Regions from separate parts of the Desulfopila inferna genome, predicted to be linked through region 3. Evidence: riboswitches for the same ligand, from Rfam matches in the RefSeq annotation. Region 3 holds a riboswitch; each other region holds the start of a gene.
The links. Region 3 has a riboswitch for cobalamin ahead of JWG88_RS05385 (DUF4019 domain-containing protein). Riboswitches for the same ligand answer to the same signal wherever they lie in the genome.

Region 1 (6,773 bases), on a different contig from region 3:
GAAACTAACTCTTCCGCCTTTTTTGATACCCCAAGGATATCACCCAGCAGCAGAAAGGCTTCCATAATCTGTTCAATGCTGCGTGGATCAATGGCGAAAACAGGAATACCGAGAGCCTTAATGGCATCCACCGTTCGACGTGGGTTGCCGTCTTTTATCGCAATGCACAAATCCGGTTTAATCGCGACTATTCGCTCAAGATCAAGCTGGACGTAAGAACCAACTCTGGGTAATTTTTTGGCAGCCGCGGGGAAATTGCTGTAGCGGGTAGCTCCCACCAGCTTGTCTTCCGCCTCCAATGAGTAAACCATCTCGGTTAAGCTTGGAGCCAGGGATAAAACTCGAGTAGGCCCGGCTGGTAATTCGATCTTTTCCCCTGTTTGATCAACTACCAACCGGGCGCACAGAGGAGCAACAGTCAGAGTGAGGAAAAAAAAATAAATAAGCAGTAATGATCCAAGTATTTTCATAGAAATTTCCCTGCTGACGTTATCACCTTTTCCATTTTTATCTCAACTGAAACTCGACCGGAATATCAACCCACATAACAACCCGCCCTCCACCTTCTGTTGCCGGTGAAAACAACCAGTTTTTTACGGTTTTTAAAGCAGCCCTGTCCAGGCTGATGTGCCCACTGGAGTTTTTTATTTTAATTTCAGAGACCATGCCCTCGGTATCCACCAATACATTGAGCAGGACAACACCTTCATAACCTCTCCGCTTCGCCATCGCAGGGTATGGAGGTTGTTTATTTTGCCGATATATCGGCATCGCTTTTTTGTGAATCGGCGTTGCAAAATTTTTCTCCTTGGGCAGGTCCTCAGGTATATTTTCAATCTTCTTATTATCCGTTACAGCTGCTTTTGGTCTTATGGATGATTTATCAATTTCCTTTGGCGGTTGTGGAAGCGACTCAGGAGTGCTGTTGAACTGTTCTTCTACTTTTTCATTACTGAAATCATCGCTTTTATTTTTATCCAGGAGACTGACCTTTTTTTTTGCCTGCTTCGGTTTGATAATCTCATTGTGCTGTTTCGGTGGATCTTTCGGTTGCGTAATAACTTCTTCCGAAACAACAATTTCGGAAGTGATTGAACTGATCTCAATTTCAATCGGATTTCCACTGAGAACCGGTTTTAATATTTCCTGGTTTGGCAGGTCGAAACTTACCAAAAATCCATGCAGGACAATAGCGGCGATGGCTGGAAGAAAGAACCTTTTAATGCCCTCCATCTCTCTCCGCCTGCAATGATATCTGTGAAATTCCAGCCTTCTTGATACTGTCGAGCACCAGGAAAAGGCGCTGGTACTCAACCCGATTGTCCGCAAATACCTGCACTCCTTTTTCTTTTTCAGTCACAGATTTATTTTGGAGAATTTCAACCAGATTATGTAAATCTACCGGCTGCTTGTCTATATAAACAACCCCTTCCCGGGCAACCGATATAGCCATCCGGGGCCGATTGTCGACTTCCGCCATCGCTGACTTCGGAAGAGCAATCGGCATGGCGCGATGGACAGCCATCGACAACATGGCATAAATAAAGAACACCAGAAGCAAAAACACAATATCGATCAAAGGCAGCATTTCAATACGCGGTCCACGCTGCTTTTCAATGTTGAGTTTCACAAGTCGCCTCCATCTGGTGTATCTTGTGACAATTTTTCATAAACTATTTCAAGGCTTGTTGCGTACTGTTCCATGATGCGGGCAGCCTGTTCCACTTTTACATTAAAATAATTGTAGGGAACAACCGCCAATATGGCTATGCTGAGACCCGTAGCTGTGGTTATGAGGGCCTGGGCAATGCCTCCGGTAACGGCATGCGGATTATCAATCCCCTCTATCGCCAGCATATCAAAAGACAAAATTATGCCGATGACAGTGCCGAGAATTCCCAACAAAGGCGCTACCGTGATCATCGTATCGAGCACACCCATTCCACGTCGCATTTTCACTATCTCCTGTATCGCCGCGACCTCCATGGCTTTGGTCATGGAAAATTTCCTGTGTACGATGCCGCTTACTAAAACGCGTATGGCATAATCTTTGGATCCGATCGTTTTCTTTTTTACAAGTTCCCAGTCCCCTTCCTTGCTGATCTCAACCACCTCATTGATGAGTTCGGAATTATGTCGCCGGTTGAGAATTATCCAAAATAAGCCTCGCTCAATTATGATTGTCAATACACAAAGCGAACAGGCAAATAATGGATACATTACCGGCCCTCCCTTCAACATTGTCTCAAGCATCCATATCCTCCGCCGGTCAATCCGGCTGTTATCCGAAATCAGATATCAAAAGTAAGCCCAACTAAGAAATTAACTCCCGGTGCCGGTTGAATGCCCGGTTCTCCAAGAAAGTTTATCCCGCCATATTGGTAATAGTCCTCATCGAAAAGATTATTAACCGTCAGATAAGCAGAGCCTTTTTCAAACATATAAGCCAATTTGGCAGTCACATAGAAATAACCGTCCTGGTCGTCAACTACATTGGCGAAATCTGAAATAAAAGGTCGTTCACCGATATAGGATCCATCTATATTGAATCGAAAGTTCGTGAAAATATCGGCTTCCGCACCGGCTGTGAATTGATGGCGAGGCACATTGGGTATCTCCTTGCCGTCAAATGTTCCTCCATCGATTTCAGTGTCCCTGAGTGTATAACTGCCGTTAACTGATATTTTCGAAAATTGTTTACTTGCTTTCAGTTCAATACCCTGTCTTATGGTGTCGCCATTAAGGTTTTCATTGGCAAAGCTTACAGGGTTAAAAAATATTTCCCTCTCGGTATCCAGTCTGAAAAGGTTCACGCTGAAATTAATGTCCGGACCAAATTGAATGCGCGCACCAACTTCAAAATCATCGGTGGTCTGTGGCCGGAGCGTGGAATCGAAAGAATTGGTAAAGAAGCTGAACATTTCATCGAGTACCGGATATCTGAAACTCTTTGCATAACTGAAATATGCAGAACCGTTATCTGAAAATCTATAGGTCACCCCCCCATCATATATATCTTCATCCATGGTGACTTTGTCGGAGAGCCCGTCGGTAAATGATTCGAATTCGGCACGATCATGGCGGTAACCACCGGAAACCGCCACCTTGCTGTTGAGCGATACTTCTGCATTACCATAAACTCCCATATCTTCTTTCGAGAGTTCAAACGCTGCCGAAGATGGTGCGCCAAAAAAAACAGATTCGTTGCCGATATCCTCTTTACTCTTTCTATAATCAAATCCTGCAACCAGCTTTGAATCACGACCAAAGAATTTTTCATTTATAACAATTTGCGGAGAAAGAGCCACTGTATCAATCTCAGTTTCTGCGTTATATGTCCCGCCGACAAAGGAAAAAAATGCAGTATTTTCCTTCCTCCTGGTGGAACTTTCCATTTGAAAATAGCTCGTTTCAGTGAAGAAAACCTGCGGTACAATTTGTAAATGATAATCTTTGATATCGGAGAAATCTTCAGGTGTGGTACTTGCTCTCCGTGACACTCCACTCTCTAATTCACTCAGCAATAATGATCCTGGAACCTCTGTGTCGTCTTCATGATAGCTACTGGTAAGAGCGACGTTAAAACGGTCCGAAAAAAAATAGTCAAGATTCAAACCCATATCCCTGGCGTCTGTTCCACTATTGTCTCGATATCCGTCCGATGTTCGGTAGTTGGTGCTCAGTGCGTAACTTAGGCTTTCTGTTGAACCACTGACTGCCAGCCTGGATAGAATCGTGTCGTAACTCCCTGCAACCAGACCACCTGAAAAGAGGAGCTCTTCCCCCTTTTTGGTGATGATATTGATAACTCCACCAGCGGCGTTGTCTCCATATAAAACACTTCCCCTGCCGCCATGTATAATTTCAATCCGTTCAACTCTGTTTTTAGGAATAAGAGTCCAGTCTACACCACTCAAATCAGCTTGATTGATCCGACGGCCATCAATAAGCAACAAGGTGTTCAAAGCTGCCGTTTCACCAAACCCTCTTAGGTCAACCGTTATATTGCGGCCATTGCCGGTGATATCGTTCACTACTATCCCGGGAGTGATCCGCAAGAGTTCAGGAACCGTTTCTGCTGGTGATTTTGCGATTTCCTGCGCTGTAATGACAGTTACATTGGCAGGGACAGCGGCAATCTTTTCTTCCTGTCTCGAGGCGGTAACAACGACCTTATCCATTAATGGAACTTCATCTGCCGTTGCATGAACATTTCCACTTATGAACACACCCGATAGTGAAAGAGTTGTTGCTGCAGTCATGGTGAAAAAACTACCAAAACCAAGTGTTTTTTCCTTTAAGTCCGATCCCTTCAATCCCCCAATTTTTACTTTAAACATTGTCTTTCTCCTTGATTTACAACCTTCAATTGGGGCCCGGCGAAAAAAAAATCCCCGGACCAATTCAAGAATGAATGATCCGGGGATTACCCTTTTATCGCCTGATCCGACAGCAAAATATAGTCCGCGAAATTTGCTATCTATATATCTTTCAGGTAGGTCTTCTGACTTTTCCGCCCTCTATTTGACAGCCTTCCCATGATTGGAATCCAGCTTAATTTTTGGTTGGCTGGAATTTTAGCATCACAGTGGCATATGTTATCGAGAGGGTTCCTTTCTTCAAGGTAGAATCACAGCGGCGGGTCCGTTCCCGATTTTCACGGGATTCCCGATTAAGCCCTTAAAGGGCACCTGAAATTGATTTGCATCGTAGTAATGAAAAAAACGGATGTCAACAAATATCCGCTTACTAATATCCGCTCCTCTATAACGAATGGTAAGGGAAGAATCAATCTCTTTTTTAACCCAAAGGAGTGGAGGCTTTTTACCACAGATTCTCCAGGTTTTTTCCAAATTTCCCAGCCCTTGTATTCAGAAACTCTGAGGAGCATTTTTGAGAGCTTTACGAGCATTTTTTACTATTTTATGCTAGTTTCAGATTATATCCCAGTTGTGATTATACTTGAACTTTCCAGAGGCATTTTGAATTGTATGTATTGACTGCATTCGCTAGGCAATCGTGATTTATCTCTATTAAAATGGAATATAAAATAGAACCAATTCTTGAAGGCGTCGGTGGGGTGATTTCGGGCATGAAAGCGGAGTTGTCTCTTGACAATGTAACAGCGAAACTAAGGGGAAAGCAAAACCGAGCGGCACTTGTTGAAGCAGCTTCAAAAATATTATGTACTGCTCGAGGAATATGGTGCCCCCGAATCGTTTATCGTTGGGTAGATGTCGTGCTGCAGGACAATGACACCCTACAGTTGTGTTGTAATCAATCAATGCACAAAATCAAACTTTCGTTGGGCTTTTCTGGCAAATTTTTACATCAAGCATCCAGAGCGCTTATAGGAGTTTACACAGTTGGTCAAGCTCTGGAGGAGGCAAGTGCCCAAGCATCCAGAAAAAGGCGGGTGCTGGACGCCTACTTGTATGATATTGTCAGTCTTACACTACTGGATCAGTTAAAGTACTCCGTGAACGAGATTGTCGAGTTGTACGCCCAAAAACGTGGCTGGGGAGTAAGCCCCTTTCTCAGTCCGGGATCGGTCCATGGTTGGGAGTTGGAGGATCAAGCGAATCTCTGCTCAATGCTACCGCTTGACATGATCGATGTCAGGCTGCAAGAGAATAACACGCTTATGCCGTTTAAAAGTATTTCCTTTTTAATCGGCACAGGGCCGGGATATCAAGTGAAGAAAGTCAGGGCTACCTGTGAAGTCTGTTCAAAAAGAGAGGCTTGCGAGATGCAAACAAAGGAATAAATGTCCAATCATAATATTAAAATTTTTCCCCATGGGCTAAATATACAAATTGCAGGTGGAGACAGGCTCTTGGACAGTTTGATTGAACATTCTGTTTTTCTGCGTTCCGATTGTGGTGGTAAAGGGGGCTGTGGCAAATGCCTGATCAAGATAAAACATTGCGATGGGACTCAAAAGACAACAGAGGCTTGTCAGGTGACAGTTTCCGAAGATCTCTCCATAGAAATCCCGGTAGCATCTCTGCTCTCTTCCCATATTATCGAAAAAGCTCCGGCGAATTTTCCACCTTCCTTTAGCCAATCCTTCAATAAAACGAAACAACACCGACCTTCATATGGTATCGCTGTGGATATTGGCACAACGACTGTTGCACTCTATCTCTGCAATATGAACTCAGGAAAAGTTTTGTCCTCGGTGTCGGTGGGAAATCCCCAAACAATTTTTGGCGATGATGTAATGAGTCGTATCGGAATGGTAGCAAAAGGCAAGGATAATCTTACAAAATTACAAAGAGTTATCATCAAAACCATAGAATGGGGCTGTCAGAGGCTGGCAAAGTTCCAGAAAATTAAGGTCTCTTCGCTCGAAAAGGTTGTAGCCGTTGGTAATCCAGCCATGATCCATCTTTTCTTAGGTGTTGACCCATCGTCCATTAGTGTGGCTCCCTATAGACCTGCATTTTTCGAGGCCCGATGTGAACAGGGAATAAAACTGGGATTTGAGGAGTTGGCTTGTCCTGTTCACACCCTCCCTCAGATTTCTGGTTTTCTTGGTGGAGACATCTTAGCCGCTGCTATTGCGGCAGAGCTGGGGCAACGCCAGACTGGAACGTTGTTGATTGATATCGGGACCAATGGAGAACTCATCTATAAAGGGAAAAATGGGTTCTATGCTACCTCCTGCGCAACAGGACCAGCCTTTGAAGGAGCAACTCTGTTTTGTGGAATGCATGCAATTCCGGGTGCCATAGATAAAATCATTCTTGCCGAAGCAACGGAGTTTCCTG
Region 2 (6,773 bases), on a different contig from region 3:
ATTGTTACAAGGACGGAGAAAAAACTTCTGGAAGACAAGCCATTACGAGATCGAATTGAAGAAATAAGTCAGAAGCTCAGCAAGAGTCAAGCAAAGACTTGACCCTTCTTACTTCTTTCAACATCCACGAAGACTGGAGAGAAGCGGATAATAACCGAAGCGAGTAATGGAATTGATCTGCAGGACTTTTAGGGGATCAACGCCGTCAGCAGCATTAAGATACCTGCCGCGGCGGCAATCAGGTCATTGAGAGCGAAAGAGATTTCCGGCAGGGTACGGTGCTCGCTGTAGCATCTGGCCTGCATGGTATCCACAAGCTCGTCCGCCCGCAGGAAAGCCCGACGAAACAGTGTGGTCGTGAACCTGATCATGCGGATCAGGTAATTTTGTCTTCGCTCCACGCCCCGAGCCCGCATGGCATCCCCTATTTCACCGGCCTCAAAGAGAATCAGGGGGAGAAAGCGCACGATCAGGCCCACCATTGTCGCCGTAGTTTCTCCATTCACAAAAGGAATTGGTTTTAAGGCCCAGATGAGGGTCGCGCGTATCTCCGCGGTACGGGTGGTGGAGATCAGCAACATACCCATGATTACAATCAGCAGTAATCTCCAACAGAATATCAGAGCGATTACAGCCTGGCTCCAGGTAATTTCCGGGATTAACTGCTGGTTAAGATGGACCGCCTTAATGATAAATAAAAAAAGAAGAAAGAACAGGAAATACCTGGTCTCACGGATAAGGCGATAAAGGCGCAAGTTGGTTGAATGGAACATAGAAATCACAACAACCGAAGTGATCGCTAAAAACAGGACATTGGCCCACAGACTGGTCATTCCCAGAACCATGAGCAATATTTGCTTGGTACGCGGGTCCAGCCGGTGCAGGTATGAATTACCCGGGGTGAAACCGACTGTCGCTAATTCACCCATGGCTGAATTCCTTTGCCAAATTGAACCGAGCAGGGTGGTCGAACCCCGAATCGTTCAATCCCCTGAATCACATTCTCCGGCAGCCCATCTTCGACTATCTGTCCTTTCTCCATCACAATCAACCTTTGGGCGACACTTATCACCTTTTCCAGGTCGTGAGTGGTTATGATTATCGTATGGCCCGCCTTATGAAGATCAATGATATGGGATAAGACAGTGCATGTGCCGGGATAATCCAGATTCGAAAACGGTTCGTCCATTAACAGCACCTGCGGTGCCATTGCCAGAACACCGGCTATGGCCAGACGACGCTTTTCGCCTCCGGAAAGATTGTGCGGCCGTTTGTCCTCAAACCCGGCAAGATTGACGTCGGCAAGGGACCGGGCCACGCGCCGGTCAATCTCATTGCGGGACAACCGCAGGTTTTCCGGGCCAAATGCTACATCGTCATAGACGGTATCCCCGACTATCTGGCTGTCGGCATCCTGGAAGACCATGCCGACCATTTGTCTGGCAGCCTGTGGATTCTTTTTGACCGAGATGCCGTTGACATGGACTTCACCGGACTCGGGAGAAAGAAGGCCGTTGAAATGGCGCAGCAGAGTCGTTTTTCCAGAGCCGTTTGCTCCGGCAATAACAGTAAATTCACCCTTACGCAAGGTAAGGGACACATTGTTGATAGCCAGGGTGCCATCGGAGAAGCGATGACAGAGTACGGACGTCTCAATGATGGCCATAGCTTTATTTTGCCGGATGCAGGTGGCCTGCTGAACCAGCTATAATCGGTCTCAGAGCTCTGGCGATGGGTATGGCTGCGGCGATCTTCAGGGCATCACCCAGAATAAAAGGTAACATACCAACGGCTATGGCCTTGGATGCGCTCATGCCTGTAACTATTTTGAGCCATGAGACGCCAAAGGTATAGATGATGATTGTGCCGACCAGCATGGCAAGGACATCGATAATGACCCTATCCCTGCCTCTTTCGCTTATTATACCGATGACATAAACCGCAGCGGCATAGCCCACCAGATAGCCTCCCGTCGGTCCGAAAAACTTACCAATCCCTCCGGTACCGCCTGCAAAAACCGGCAAACCGATAGCTCCTGCCAGCAGATATACCGCGACACTGGTAAATCCCCAGCGTCCGCCGAGCAGAAGGCCCGCCAGCATGACAAAAAGGTTTTGCATGACAATGGGAACTGGACCGATCGGAATGGCGATGTAGGAGCCCACAGCTATAAGGGTAGCCATGAGTGATGCATATACCATCGGTTTCAATTGTGCTGTTGATGAGTCCATCTTTATTGAATATCCTTTATTGGTAGAAACAATCGCCGTGTACTACCGTTTGGTGACTGCCGTCGTCCATTTGCAGAATTAAAGCACCGTCGCCATTTATGTCCATGGCAACTCCCTCGACTGTAGTTCTTAATGTAGAAATTCTGACGTGTTGGCCAATGGTGGAGTTACCGGCCTTCCAGTCCTCGATCACCGTAGCAGCATCAAAATTCTCAAGCCGCTTTTCGAAACGGTTCAGGAAATTTATCAGGATTTCTCTGCGCGGCACCTGCCTGCCCAGCAGTTCTCGCAAAGAAACTGCTGAAGGTTCTTCTTTTTTTGGATCATTGTTTACATTCAGACCGATGCCGATATTTAAGTGGCGGAGAAGATCGCCTTCACTTTCCATCTGGGAGAGAAACCCGCAAATTTTATGGGTGCCGACCAGGATATCGTTAGGCCACTTTAAAGACGCCGTAATACCATAGGAGCCTAGAAGTGCGGCCATCTCAACTGCGGCTGCCAGATTAACAAGACCGGCCAGCATTACAGGGACGATTGGGCGCAGAACAAGAGTAAAATACAACCCTCCATCGGCTGAAGCCCAGACTCTTTCCATGCGCCCGCGTCCCTGCGTCTGCCGTTCGGCTACAACGACGGTAAATTCAGGGCAGCCTTGCTGGGCCAGCTTGATAGCTTCATTCATGGTCGAAAGTATTTCCCCGAAATGATGAATTTGATCCTTGCGGTCACCAAATTCAAGGGGATTCAGACTGTCGGGGTCCGAACTCAAGAGATATCCTTTTGGCGAGGAGACAATAGGGATCCCGGACTTAACCATTCCCTGGATATGTTTCCAGACGGAGACCCTGCTGGTTCCCAGTTCTTCACTGATCCTTTCGCCGGAAAGGACATCATCAGCATCTCTGAGCAGATTATAAATTTTATCTTTTGGATTCATTTCGTTACCTTTATGTTGGAGAGGAGGTTAACGAAAATAGAAGTGGATGTCAATAATTTTCTGCCAGGTAGGGTCTGGTAAAGATGAGCATTTACGGAAGCTAAGGCTTCTCTACTCCAAATCCAGCAGCTCGAATGAAGTTAGTCACAGGCATATTTCGCTCCTCACTTCGCGAATTTCATCGAGGGATAGCCGGTTCCTTTCGTTTTCGCAGAAATTCCTTGTCCATTGTCATTGCGCATGTATTCATATGAGGGCAATGATGCGATCATGAAATCAATTGAATTTCTGAGTTGAGATGGTATAAGAAATTCATCAGGTGCACACTATGTTAAAAGGAAAGACGGTGTGAATCCGTCGCAAGCCAGTCATTGCTGTATACGAAGCCTGCAATAACTAAGTACAGAGTAGCCTGCTGTCTTAACTCTTGAGCATATCAAGATTCGTCACTGGAGGAAATCCGGGAAGGCGGTTATTTCGCAGAATAATTCGTAAGTCAGAAAGCCTGCCTGATATGGTGGCGTTGTTTCAGCCATCATCAGAGTTTACCTACTGGAGATTCTCTGTATCTGGGTATGCATTCCCTTATGCCCCTGTGGTTTTTACAGCGGGATGTTGGGTTGTATGCATATGATGTCGGATACGGAGAGTTGTCTCTTCCTGCCTGTTTTTCGTATCCAGACTTTATTTCACAGAGGTGTTATGCAGTGGATACGGAAAAGAATCAAAAACTTGGTCAGTATATTGGTCAGCTTATTCGTGGAGAAAACCTTTCAGAAGAGAGTGCCTACAACGCGTTTCGAATGGTGCTTGCCAACGAGGTTTCCGAGATGCATCAAGGGGCATTTCTCGCCGCTCTTACCGCAAAAGGTGAAACCGCAGAAGAGGTTGCCGGCGGCTGGAAGGCAGTATACGAGTTTGACACCGTAAAAGTGAATTTTGAAGGTTTGGCCGTTGTCGATAACTGCGGTACCGGCATGGACACCTTCAAGACATTTAACATCAGTACCGCTGCCTCGCTTGTGGCGGCTGCGGGAGGTGTCAAGATCGCCAGACATGGAGCTCGAGCTATCACTTCATCCTGCGGTACGGTTGATATGGTCGAACTGCTGGGAGTCGATGTGGAATGTGGTGTTGATCTGGTTAAAAAAAGTGTGACCGAGGCGGGGATCGGTCTTTTTAATGGCATGAGTTCCCAGGTCCATCCCCTGGCCCTTGGACGTATCCTTTCTCAAATCTGTTTTGGTTCTCCCCTCAATATTGCCGCCTCTCTTGCCCACCCAGGTCTTCCGAAATTTGCAGTTCGAGGAGTATATTCTCCAGCACTTTTGCAGCCGGTAGCAGAGGTTATGCAGGCCATTGGTTACAGTGACGCGATTATTATATATGGAGCAATAGACGGGAGTGACAAGGGCATGGATGAGGCTTCCGTCTGCGGCGAGACGGTTGGGGCCCGTTTAAGCGGGGGGAAGATTGAACCAATATCTTTTGTCCCGGAAGAAGTGGGTGTTTCTTTGCACGCACCCGAACTACTGATTTCAGAAAAGAATCGGGATATCGCTGCAAAAAATATGTGTGAACTCCTTGCCGGAAGAGGATCTACCGCACAAAATGATGCTGTGATTTTAAATAGCAGTTTGATTTTTTATGTTCAAAATCAAGTTTCCAGCATACAGGACGGAGTTGCCAGGGCTAGGGAAATCCTGCTGTCTGGCAGGGCCTTTGAGACGCTGGAGCAGTGGGTGTCGGTGCAGAATCGAGACGCAGATGCAGGACTTGCAAAACTAGCTGCCCTGACTTGCGGGTGACGCTAATGGTTGAGAAGGCTGCACAGCAAACAACGGAACTGCTCATCGTCAAAGTGGGCGACGATTACATTCGTTTTGCCGAAGGCGATTTCCGGCGATGCGGAATGAACAAAGCATCAGTATTCCCCCTTGCGGAGCTTGAAGAAGTGCAGGCAAAGTGCAGAAAAATGCTTATTAGCGTAAGCTTTGTTCGCTTAATGAAACTGACAATAATTGAAGAAACCTTTATGGAACTTTAGGTGTATGAATCTGACACTGGAGAAATGCGGATCTATGGCTCTGGGGGAAGTTGGGCTACCAGAGGCGCGGGAAGGTTATGTGCTTTTAAAAGTGCTCTGTTGTGGTGTGTGCAGGACAGATGCCAAGATGTGGCAACAGGGACACCGGGATCTTTTGCTGCCAAGGGTATTAGGTCATGAAATCGCCGGTGTTGATGAGAGTACAGGAAAAATCTATACGGTATGGCCAGGGCAGACCTGCGGCAACTGTTCCTATTGTGAGTCCGGGCGGGAAAACCTATGTGAGGAAATGAAAATCATCGGTTTCCACTCAGATGGCGGCTTTGCCAGCCATGTCCTGGTACCGCTAGACAGCCTGATTCCTGCCCCATCAGGTCTTACTCCTGAGTTGATAACCTTTGCTGAACCGGCTGGCTGCGTTATAAACGCTCTTTCCATGTTGCGGCCCATGTCAGGCGAGCGAGCCATAATCTATGGCGGTGGAGTGGTGGGGATGATTGCCGCTTTCATGCTAAAAAACAAGGGATGTACGGTGACTGTCATCGAACAGAGCCAGGAGAAAATTGCCAGGCTTGACAATCTTGCGCTCAAAAACAGTATAGAAATCTGTAAGGATACAGTGACTGCTGATTTTGACCTGGCCATGAACTGCTGTGCCAGTCATGTGGCCTTTAGTCTTTGCATTACCAAGCTGAGAAAGGGCGGACGTCTCGGCTTTTTCAGCGGTTTAAGCAAAAACCAGGAGATCGATACCAATCTTTTGAATTTGATACATTATAAGGAACTCATCCTATTGGGAAGTTATGGGCCGAAGAGAGCGGATATGGTCGAGGCTCTCAGGATTTGTGGTCAACTGCAGGATACATTTTCTTTGCTTATTGAGCGGGTTGTTTCCCTGGATGAGGTAGAGGCTTTACTGCCCTCTATCCTGGATGGAAAGCATCTGAAATGTATAGTCAAAATAGGTGGATCTGCTACAGCGCAGGTGATCCGGAGAGGTGCCGAAGGCAGTGCCGCTAATGGAGTACATCGGGGTATAAATGAATCATCGAAAATAACAGATATCCTGGACAGAATTGTGCCGACTTCATGCCATCTCAAAAATCAGGCACAGAAAAAGGTGGATCTAAAAACAAAACCCTTAGGCGCCCTTGGGCAGTTGGAAAAACTTGCCGTACAGCTCAGTTGTATTCAAAAGAACCTGAACCCTTCAATTGAAATAAAAAGACTCTTTGTCTTCGCAGGGGATCACGGAGTCGTGGAAGAAGGGGTTTCCGCCTATCCTGCAAAAGTAACAGTGCAAATGGTTGACAATTTTCTCAAGGGTGGCGCCGCCATTAATGTTTTTTGCAAGCAGTATACTATAGAACTTGCTGTGGTCGACATGGGAGTGAACGCCAGCTTTAGCGCACATCCCTTACTGATGGATAAAAAGGTTGCCCGCGGAACCAATAACTTTGCCATAACCACAGCCATGAGCCCTTCACAGGCTGTTCGTGCAATTGAAAATGGAATGGATTGTTTTTTAGAAAAACAAAAGAAACAACCTTGTGAA
Region 3 (6,773 bases):
CCAAGGCTTGCAGATAGTGTGAAAAAAATGGTTGAGCCTTGACCGGGTTGTGATTCCATCCAGATCCTTCCATGATGGCGCTCGACGATTCTTTTGCACAGGGTCAGGCCCATGCCCACTCCCTCATATTCCTGGCTGGTGTGCAGCCGCTGGAAGGGTCTAAAAATCCGCTCCTGAAATTTTTGCTCAATACCTATGCCGTTGTCCTTTACAAAAAACTCATAACTGTCATCGGAGGGGCGGCACCCAATTTCAACCACGGGCGCATGACTGGTATTGTATTTTATGGCGTTCGCCATAAGGTTCTGAAAAAGCCGCTGGATCAAGTCCGCATCGACAGCCATTACCGGCAAATCCTGACAGATTACTTCCACATTTCTCTCTGTGAGAGTTGAATGGAGATTTTCAAGTACAATGCCAACTACCTGGTTCAGTTCCGTTGGCCTGACCTTAAAGCCATTGGTTGAAACCTTGGAGAGGGACAGTAAGTTGTCGATAAGGCCCTTCATTCGACGGCTGGCGGCAATCGCTCTGTCGAGGTACATCAGGGCCCGGTCGTCGACTCTTTCACTAGGAGTCTTTGAAATAAAAAGCTGGAGAAAACCGATGATCGAGCGGATTGGCTCCTGAAGGTCATGAGAGATGGCATAGGCAAATTCTTCGAGTTCTTTATTTGAACGCTTCAACTCCTCTGCAGCCCGTCTTTTTTCCGTTACGTTGCGCAGAATTACGTGAATATCCAGAGAATCGCCGAACATGTAACCCTTTGATGTTATTTCCACCTCCACCGATGTTCCATCAAGCCGGACAATTTTGGTTTCATAAGGGGGCAGCGATTCATTGAGGTTCCGTATTCTGTATATCCTTTCTCGCAGCTTTTCATGATAGTCGAGATGATAGAGTTCGTAAGGGGATCTGCCGAGCAGGTCTTCGGCTTTCTGTGCTCCGAACAGGCGGATGCACGCATTGTTCACCAAGGTGATTTTGTCGTGACGGTTCAGGAATATAGCATCGGGAGAGTTCATGAAAAGGTTGCGGTAACGGATTTCCTGATCTATGAGCGCCTTCTGGGCACGCCGCCGGGACAGAGCATCGCTGATAACGCGGGCCAGGGTTTTAAGGGTTGCCAGATCTTCATCCGTATAACCTCCTTCACGATTGGCCACCGAAATCATCCCGGTCGTTTTATCGTTCAATTTCAAAGGAGCGGCCATAAAGCACTTCAGTTCAGGATGCCCGGGCGGAACTCCCTTGCTGTCCGGATGTGAGGCCGGATTGTTGGTAAGAAACCCACGACCTTTTTTAAAAACAGTGGCATAAAGACCTTCAAGATGCGGGAGCCGCCGTTTGTTTGTAGAGTCCTGCTGGTTGCCCAGGGAGCATTTTTCCCAGGTGGGGTTGGAAGCGGCGATATCCAGCAGATCATCAGAGCCGGTTTCACCGAGCAGAGAAAGAGGGCTTTCGGTGACCCTTTCGACAATCAAGAGACAGGTTTTTCCGAACTCCCTGTCGTCGGCATTCTTGACCACTGCGGCGAAAATACTGTTAATTCCGCTAATCAGTATATTTTGCCGTTGGATTGCTTTTTCGGACTGTCTTTGCTCGGTGATATTATGGAAGATACAATGGGTTTCACGGAATACCTGTTGTGGCCCCCTACTGATTTTTCCGTTTAATCCCACAAGAATTGTGGAGCCATCTTTTTTGACCATCTCGAATTCCACGCCGATGACCTCACCAACCGCTTTGAATTTCTGAAAGCTTTCCTTAAAATGAGTGACATAGTCCGGAGGAAGAAATTCTCCGAAATTGCGTCCTATCACTTCATCCTTAGAATAGCCGAGAGTATCGAGCCAGCTTTGATTGATTTCACTAATCGTGCCGTTTTCATCTAAAGACTGGTAAGGCAGTGGGGCTTCTTCGAACAGCAGTCGGAATTTTGTTTCCTGCTCGGCAAGGGATTTGAGATTTTCGTTGTTTTTTCTGACATTATCCAGCCAGATTTCAAGTTCCTGAGATTCCTGAAAATGAATTTCCGGTGGAATGTAATGGATATTTTGGAGGAACAATTCGTTGTTGTAAAAGAGAATCGGATGGGCACGGATAGCGGCTTTAATAACTTTCGCAGGATAGAGACTCTTGTCGTAGGCACATAAGGATTTAAAAGGAAAATGAGGAAAGAGCACTTCTTTGATGATATTTTCATATCGCATCAATTTGTCAGAAAGATTTTGGCTTCCAAGGCCAAAGGTGGCTTCGCCTACTACTCTCAGTGCCTTATATCCTTCTGAGACAGCCTGCTTGGTTTGTTCAATCCAGAATGCCTCAATCTTATTAGGATTGAACCCGTCTTTCTCGAAGTAAGACTCTTTTACATCGACAATCGAAAGACTTCCGATGGATATAAAATCCTCAACGTCGTACCCGAGAGATAAGAAGTCTTCGGCAATATAGGACTTTTGATAAGTATCGACAGCCATAAAACATTTTTCACGATCAAGCAAACCATCGAGTATGTATTGGGCGGCAACTTGGCGAAAATGTGCAAAATTATCAAAAATAATACAGGCATGCGAATGGCTCTTATCCAGAAGAGGGAAAGCTTTTTTGTGTTGTTGTGCCATGGCCTGTGTAAATACATTTGAGCATTTTGGGAGTGGTTTGCAATGAAGGCAGTCGTTCCACCTTTGAAGTTTCCAGAATCAACTTAAAAATAAAGTATGACAAAAATATTGTATTGCAAGGTAAGCAAATGGCAGAAGGACTAGACGAAAGAGGAAAAAAGGACACCTTTTAAAAGCTGCTGGAAAGAGATAGTTCTGGGTCTCATTCAATTGACCTAACCATACTTAATTGCCGCCAACATCGGATTTTTGTGTACACGGCTCATTTCTGTAGCTCTAAATTGGCCAACCTGAGCAAGGTATGAGTCATATTCTGTCAGCGCCGAGGGTTGCATCAGGAACTTACCATCTGGTGTTTCAGTCAAAATCCCCTTTTTTATTAGACTTTCAATCGCCGGGTTCGAAGGATCAAGCTTTATACCAGCAATAGCATAGTCGATAATAACATCGGCGATGGCGTCTTTTTCAACCATTGACAACTGTTTAAATGCCTGATGGAACTCAACTGTCCCACTTGGCACCCGCCCAACAAGCGACCTTGCCACAAAAACTTCTTGTGGCGTTCCCTCGTGGATTAACTGAGGGCGGTTCCAAAAACCAAACCTATTGAAGTATGTAGGTAATCCCACTAGCACACAGCCTTTGCTGCTAATGGATTCCAGCAAGGCTAATCCACTGTTGATCAGCGTCGTGCCTATCCGGCGTCCTTGATATTCCGGTAGCACAGATACCGGACCAAGGCCATGCCAGTTCGTTGTTCCATCGGAAATCGTAACGGATGAAAAGGCTATATGCCCAACAATCCGCCCATCAACCTCAGACACCAGCGATATGGTCAGTGCGTCATCGGCACGGAGATCATTAATGATAAAATGCTCTGTGTTTTGGCTGAAAGAATGATCTTCAAAAGCTGCCTGTGTAACCTCGTCGATCGCCTTAATGTCTGATGGTTTTTCGCTTCTGATAATCCAGTTACTATCTTTCATAAAAAATACTAACATGTTTTCAATCACTTGCGGGTTTTCAATCATTTTCGCCATCCCGGAGCTGCAGAGGCTTGCAAACAAAGGAGTAAACTCAAATCAAGTGCCAATGAGAATTGGTTTTAGCAGTTCACGGTACAAATGTTCTTCAAAACAGAAATTCACCATTGAAGAACGCATTAAGCCGAGAAAAAACTGGGATCCTGTGAGTGTGCTAAAAATCCATCGGAAAAATGATGTTTAGCTGCGTTTCTCATGAGAGTCGCCGATCTATCCCCAATCCAGACCGGCTGCATTTCGCGCACTTATTGCACTTCAATAAAAAAAGGACCTAGAGCAAAACTCTAGATCCTTATATGTTTTTTTGTGCTATTTCGTGGTCGGGGCGGTAGGATTCGAACCTACGACCTCCTGCTCCCAAGGCAGGCGCGCTAACCAGGCTGCGCTACGCCCCGATTTATGTGAAGGTGTTAATCTGAACCAAGGATATGTACACCATCAAATTTCATTATGCAAGGGATTTATAGATATTGTCCATTACTTTTCTCAGGGGTGCTGATTTCCTGGACAATATGCTGAAACCGGACTTTACCCCCGACATGGATTACCTGACTAACATATGGCTCCAAGACATATCAATTTCCCTACACACTTCTATCCTTTTTTCGGTTGACATCGCTGCGGAATTTCTCTATTCATTAAGAAGTTTTTCAGGTGCTCCATTGTGAGTTTAAGAGGGAATCCGGTGAAAATCCGGAACGGGCCCGCCGCTGTAACCGGGGATGAACGCTGCAACGAAGTCACTGTCTGCCTGGCAGATGGGAAGGCGCAGCAAGTAAAATGAACCGGGAGTCAGAAGACCTGTCTGAAGAAATGTTTGATATCTTCGTGGCTGAAAGGTATCGATTATTCGTGGAAAAATCAGGGTATCCCCGAATCAATGAATACATTGTATTGTAATTGGTTCGGGGATTTTTTTTATTTTCTACAAAGGATCACTTATGAAAAGATACCTTCTCCTCATTTTTGCGGGCCTGCTCCTTTTTCAAAGCGGTTTTCCAATTTCGATTAAAGCATCTGAAAAGGAGGCGGTTGAGTCTGCCCTGTACTGGCTGAATCTTGTCGATCAGGGACAATATGAGGAAAGCTGGGAAGCGGCAAGCTCGCTTTTCAGGAGGAATGTTACCCGGGAGCAGTGGAGGGTGGCGGTTCAGGGAGCCAGGGAATCGCTGGGTGATATGCTGACACGTGAATTGGCATCGACAGAGGCCCACGATACATTGCCCGGTGCCCCCGACGGCCGCTACCTGATCATCTTTTTCAACTCCTCTTTTGTAGAGAAAAAAGAGGGTCGTGAAACACTAACCCTGATGGTGGAAAATGATGAGACCTGGAGAGTGTCGGGGTACTTTATCAGGTAGTGTCTGTACAACTATACCAGGCACGGGAATGACATTTCATCACCATCACCACCAGGAGAAAATTATTATGCCCAGAAGAATTCAGATTGTTGTCATTTCCGCCGTTCTGTCGCTTATGCTGTTTATCCCGGCGTTGCCGAGCCAGGCCCGGGATGCGGAAAAGCAGGACAAGACAGCTATCGTGGTGGCCAGCTTCGGTACCACGGTTCCACGAGCAGTCGAAGCCATCAACAACATTGTAGATCGGGTCGAGAAGGCCTACCCGCAAACAGAGGTAAGGATTACCTTTACCTCCAACATAATCCGCTCAATCTGGCGCAAACGCCAGATTGAGGCGCAGCAGTGGCTGGATCAGGGCATCCCGGAAGACATCCTCTATGTAAAGAATATTATCTCCACCATCGGCGATCTGCGCGAGGAGGGGTATCGCAACATCATTGTGCAGCCTACCCACATGTTTTACATGGAACAGTCTCATGACCTGAACAGTTATGTCCGCGCCCTGGGCTCTATCGAGACCATGAAGGAGCGCTGGCGACCCTTTGACTCTGTGGTAATGGGCCGACCTGCCCTGGGAATGCCGGGAGCCCGCTACAATTATCACGAAGATGTGGCCGCCGCTGTCCAGACATTGGCCGCCGATGCCCAACTGGCAGCAAGCGAAGATGCAATCCTCGTCTATATGGGCCATGGCAATCAGCACTGGTCGACGGGAATCTACGCCGACACGCAGAGGGAGATGCGCCGCGCATACCCGGATGTGGAGACTTTCATCGGTGTTGTCGAAGGACATCCGTCCCTGCAGGATGTCCTCGATCAGCTCGACGCCACCACCAGGAAGAAAATCATCATCAAACCGTTCATGATCGTGGCGGGAGATCACGCCGTCAACGATATGGCCGGAGAAGATGGGGAGTCCTGGAAATCTGTACTGGAAAAGAGCGGCTACGAGGTGCAGCCTGTCTTGCAGGGCCTTGGATCTAATGATGCTTTTGCCGATATTTTCGTCGATCACATCAGGGATACAGCCAGAGACCATAATCTGGTTGTCCAGTAGGTTTTTTAACTGAATAGACAGCCGGCACTGAAGACGATGAGGCCGCTTGACGATGGCGGCGCTTTCTGGTAACACGTTCAGTAACTATAAATTGATAGGTTGTGCCGGCTGGTTCTGTTTTAGCCTGTCTGGAACCAGCTTTAACAGCTCATCCTGTGCGAATCGGGAACGGCCCCGCCGCTGTAAAAACCCAAAAGCAGATTCAAACTATAGGGCATTTATGTGAGCAAACGGGCATACGCCATCATCGCAGCATGTTTTTTCACCGTCTCTATTGCCTATTCCATTCGATACGGCTATGGCATGCTTTTGCCGGAAATGCTGCCGGCCCTGGGAATTTCCAAGACCCAGGCCGGCACGATTTTCGCCGTCTATTTCATTGTCTATACCATTTTCACACCAATTATGGGCACTCTGTCGGATCTGTTCAACTTCCGTCTTTTGCTCACGGTCTTTCCGGCCGTTCTGGGCCTGGGCGCCCTGATGATGGCCCAGGTCACAGGATTTGCTCAGGCATGTCTGTTTTTTTCAATTGCCGGTCTGGGCCATGCCGCCTGCTGGGCGCCGGTAGCTTCCCTGGTGCAGAAATGGGTGCCGGACAACAAGCGGGGAACAGCGTTGTCTGTTGTTTCGATCGGAATCGGCCTGGGTATTCCGTTGTGGAGCGGGCTGCTGCCGGTTCTGGTTT

Region 1: it holds a riboswitch for cobalamin, as region 3 does, so the genes downstream of both, JWG88_RS09415 (TonB-dependent receptor) here and JWG88_RS05385 (DUF4019 domain-containing protein) in region 3, are expected to answer to the same signal.
Region 2: it holds a riboswitch for cobalamin, as region 3 does, so the genes downstream of both, trpD (anthranilate phosphoribosyltransferase) here and JWG88_RS05385 (DUF4019 domain-containing protein) in region 3, are expected to answer to the same signal.

The regions. Positions count from the first base shown of each region.
Region 1 covers NZ_JAFFQE010000003.1:259,743-266,515, forward strand. Annotated here, with positions in the region: gene JWG88_RS09395 (ABC transporter substrate-binding protein) at 1-470, opposite strand, end outside; gene JWG88_RS09400 (energy transducer TonB) at 508-1,233, opposite strand; gene JWG88_RS09405 (biopolymer transporter ExbD) at 1,220-1,630, opposite strand; gene JWG88_RS09410 (MotA/TolQ/ExbB proton channel family protein) at 1,627-2,253, opposite strand; gene JWG88_RS09415 (TonB-dependent receptor) at 2,292-4,340, opposite strand; cobalamin riboswitch at 4,478-4,710, opposite strand; gene JWG88_RS09420 (hypothetical protein) at 5,039-5,767, shown strand; gene JWG88_RS09425 (ASKHA domain-containing protein) at 5,837-6,773, shown strand, end outside.
Region 2 covers NZ_JAFFQE010000008.1:225,189-231,961, reverse strand. Annotated here, with positions in the region: gene JWG88_RS18515 (transposase) at 1-102, shown strand, start outside; gene JWG88_RS18510 (energy-coupling factor transporter transmembrane component T family protein) at 189-929, opposite strand; gene JWG88_RS18505 (energy-coupling factor ABC transporter ATP-binding protein) at 917-1,666, opposite strand; gene JWG88_RS18500 (biotin transporter BioY) at 1,671-2,231, opposite strand; gene JWG88_RS18495 (biotin--[acetyl-CoA-carboxylase] ligase) at 2,248-3,171, opposite strand; cobalamin riboswitch at 3,472-3,698, shown strand; gene trpD (anthranilate phosphoribosyltransferase) at 3,879-4,979, shown strand; gene JWG88_RS18485 (hypothetical protein) at 4,985-5,218, shown strand; gene cobT (nicotinate-nucleotide--dimethylbenzimidazole phosphoribosyltransferase) at 5,223-6,773, shown strand, end outside.
Region 3 covers NZ_JAFFQE010000002.1:300,041-306,813, forward strand. Annotated here, with positions in the region: gene JWG88_RS05370 (PAS domain S-box protein) at 1-2,624, opposite strand, end outside; gene JWG88_RS05375 (GNAT family N-acetyltransferase) at 2,840-3,664, opposite strand; tRNA gene JWG88_RS05380 (tRNA-Pro) at 3,985-4,062, opposite strand; cobalamin riboswitch at 4,303-4,490, shown strand; gene JWG88_RS05385 (DUF4019 domain-containing protein) at 4,609-5,028, shown strand; gene JWG88_RS05390 (sirohydrochlorin cobaltochelatase) at 5,096-6,085, shown strand; gene JWG88_RS05395 (MFS transporter) at 6,308-6,773, shown strand, end outside.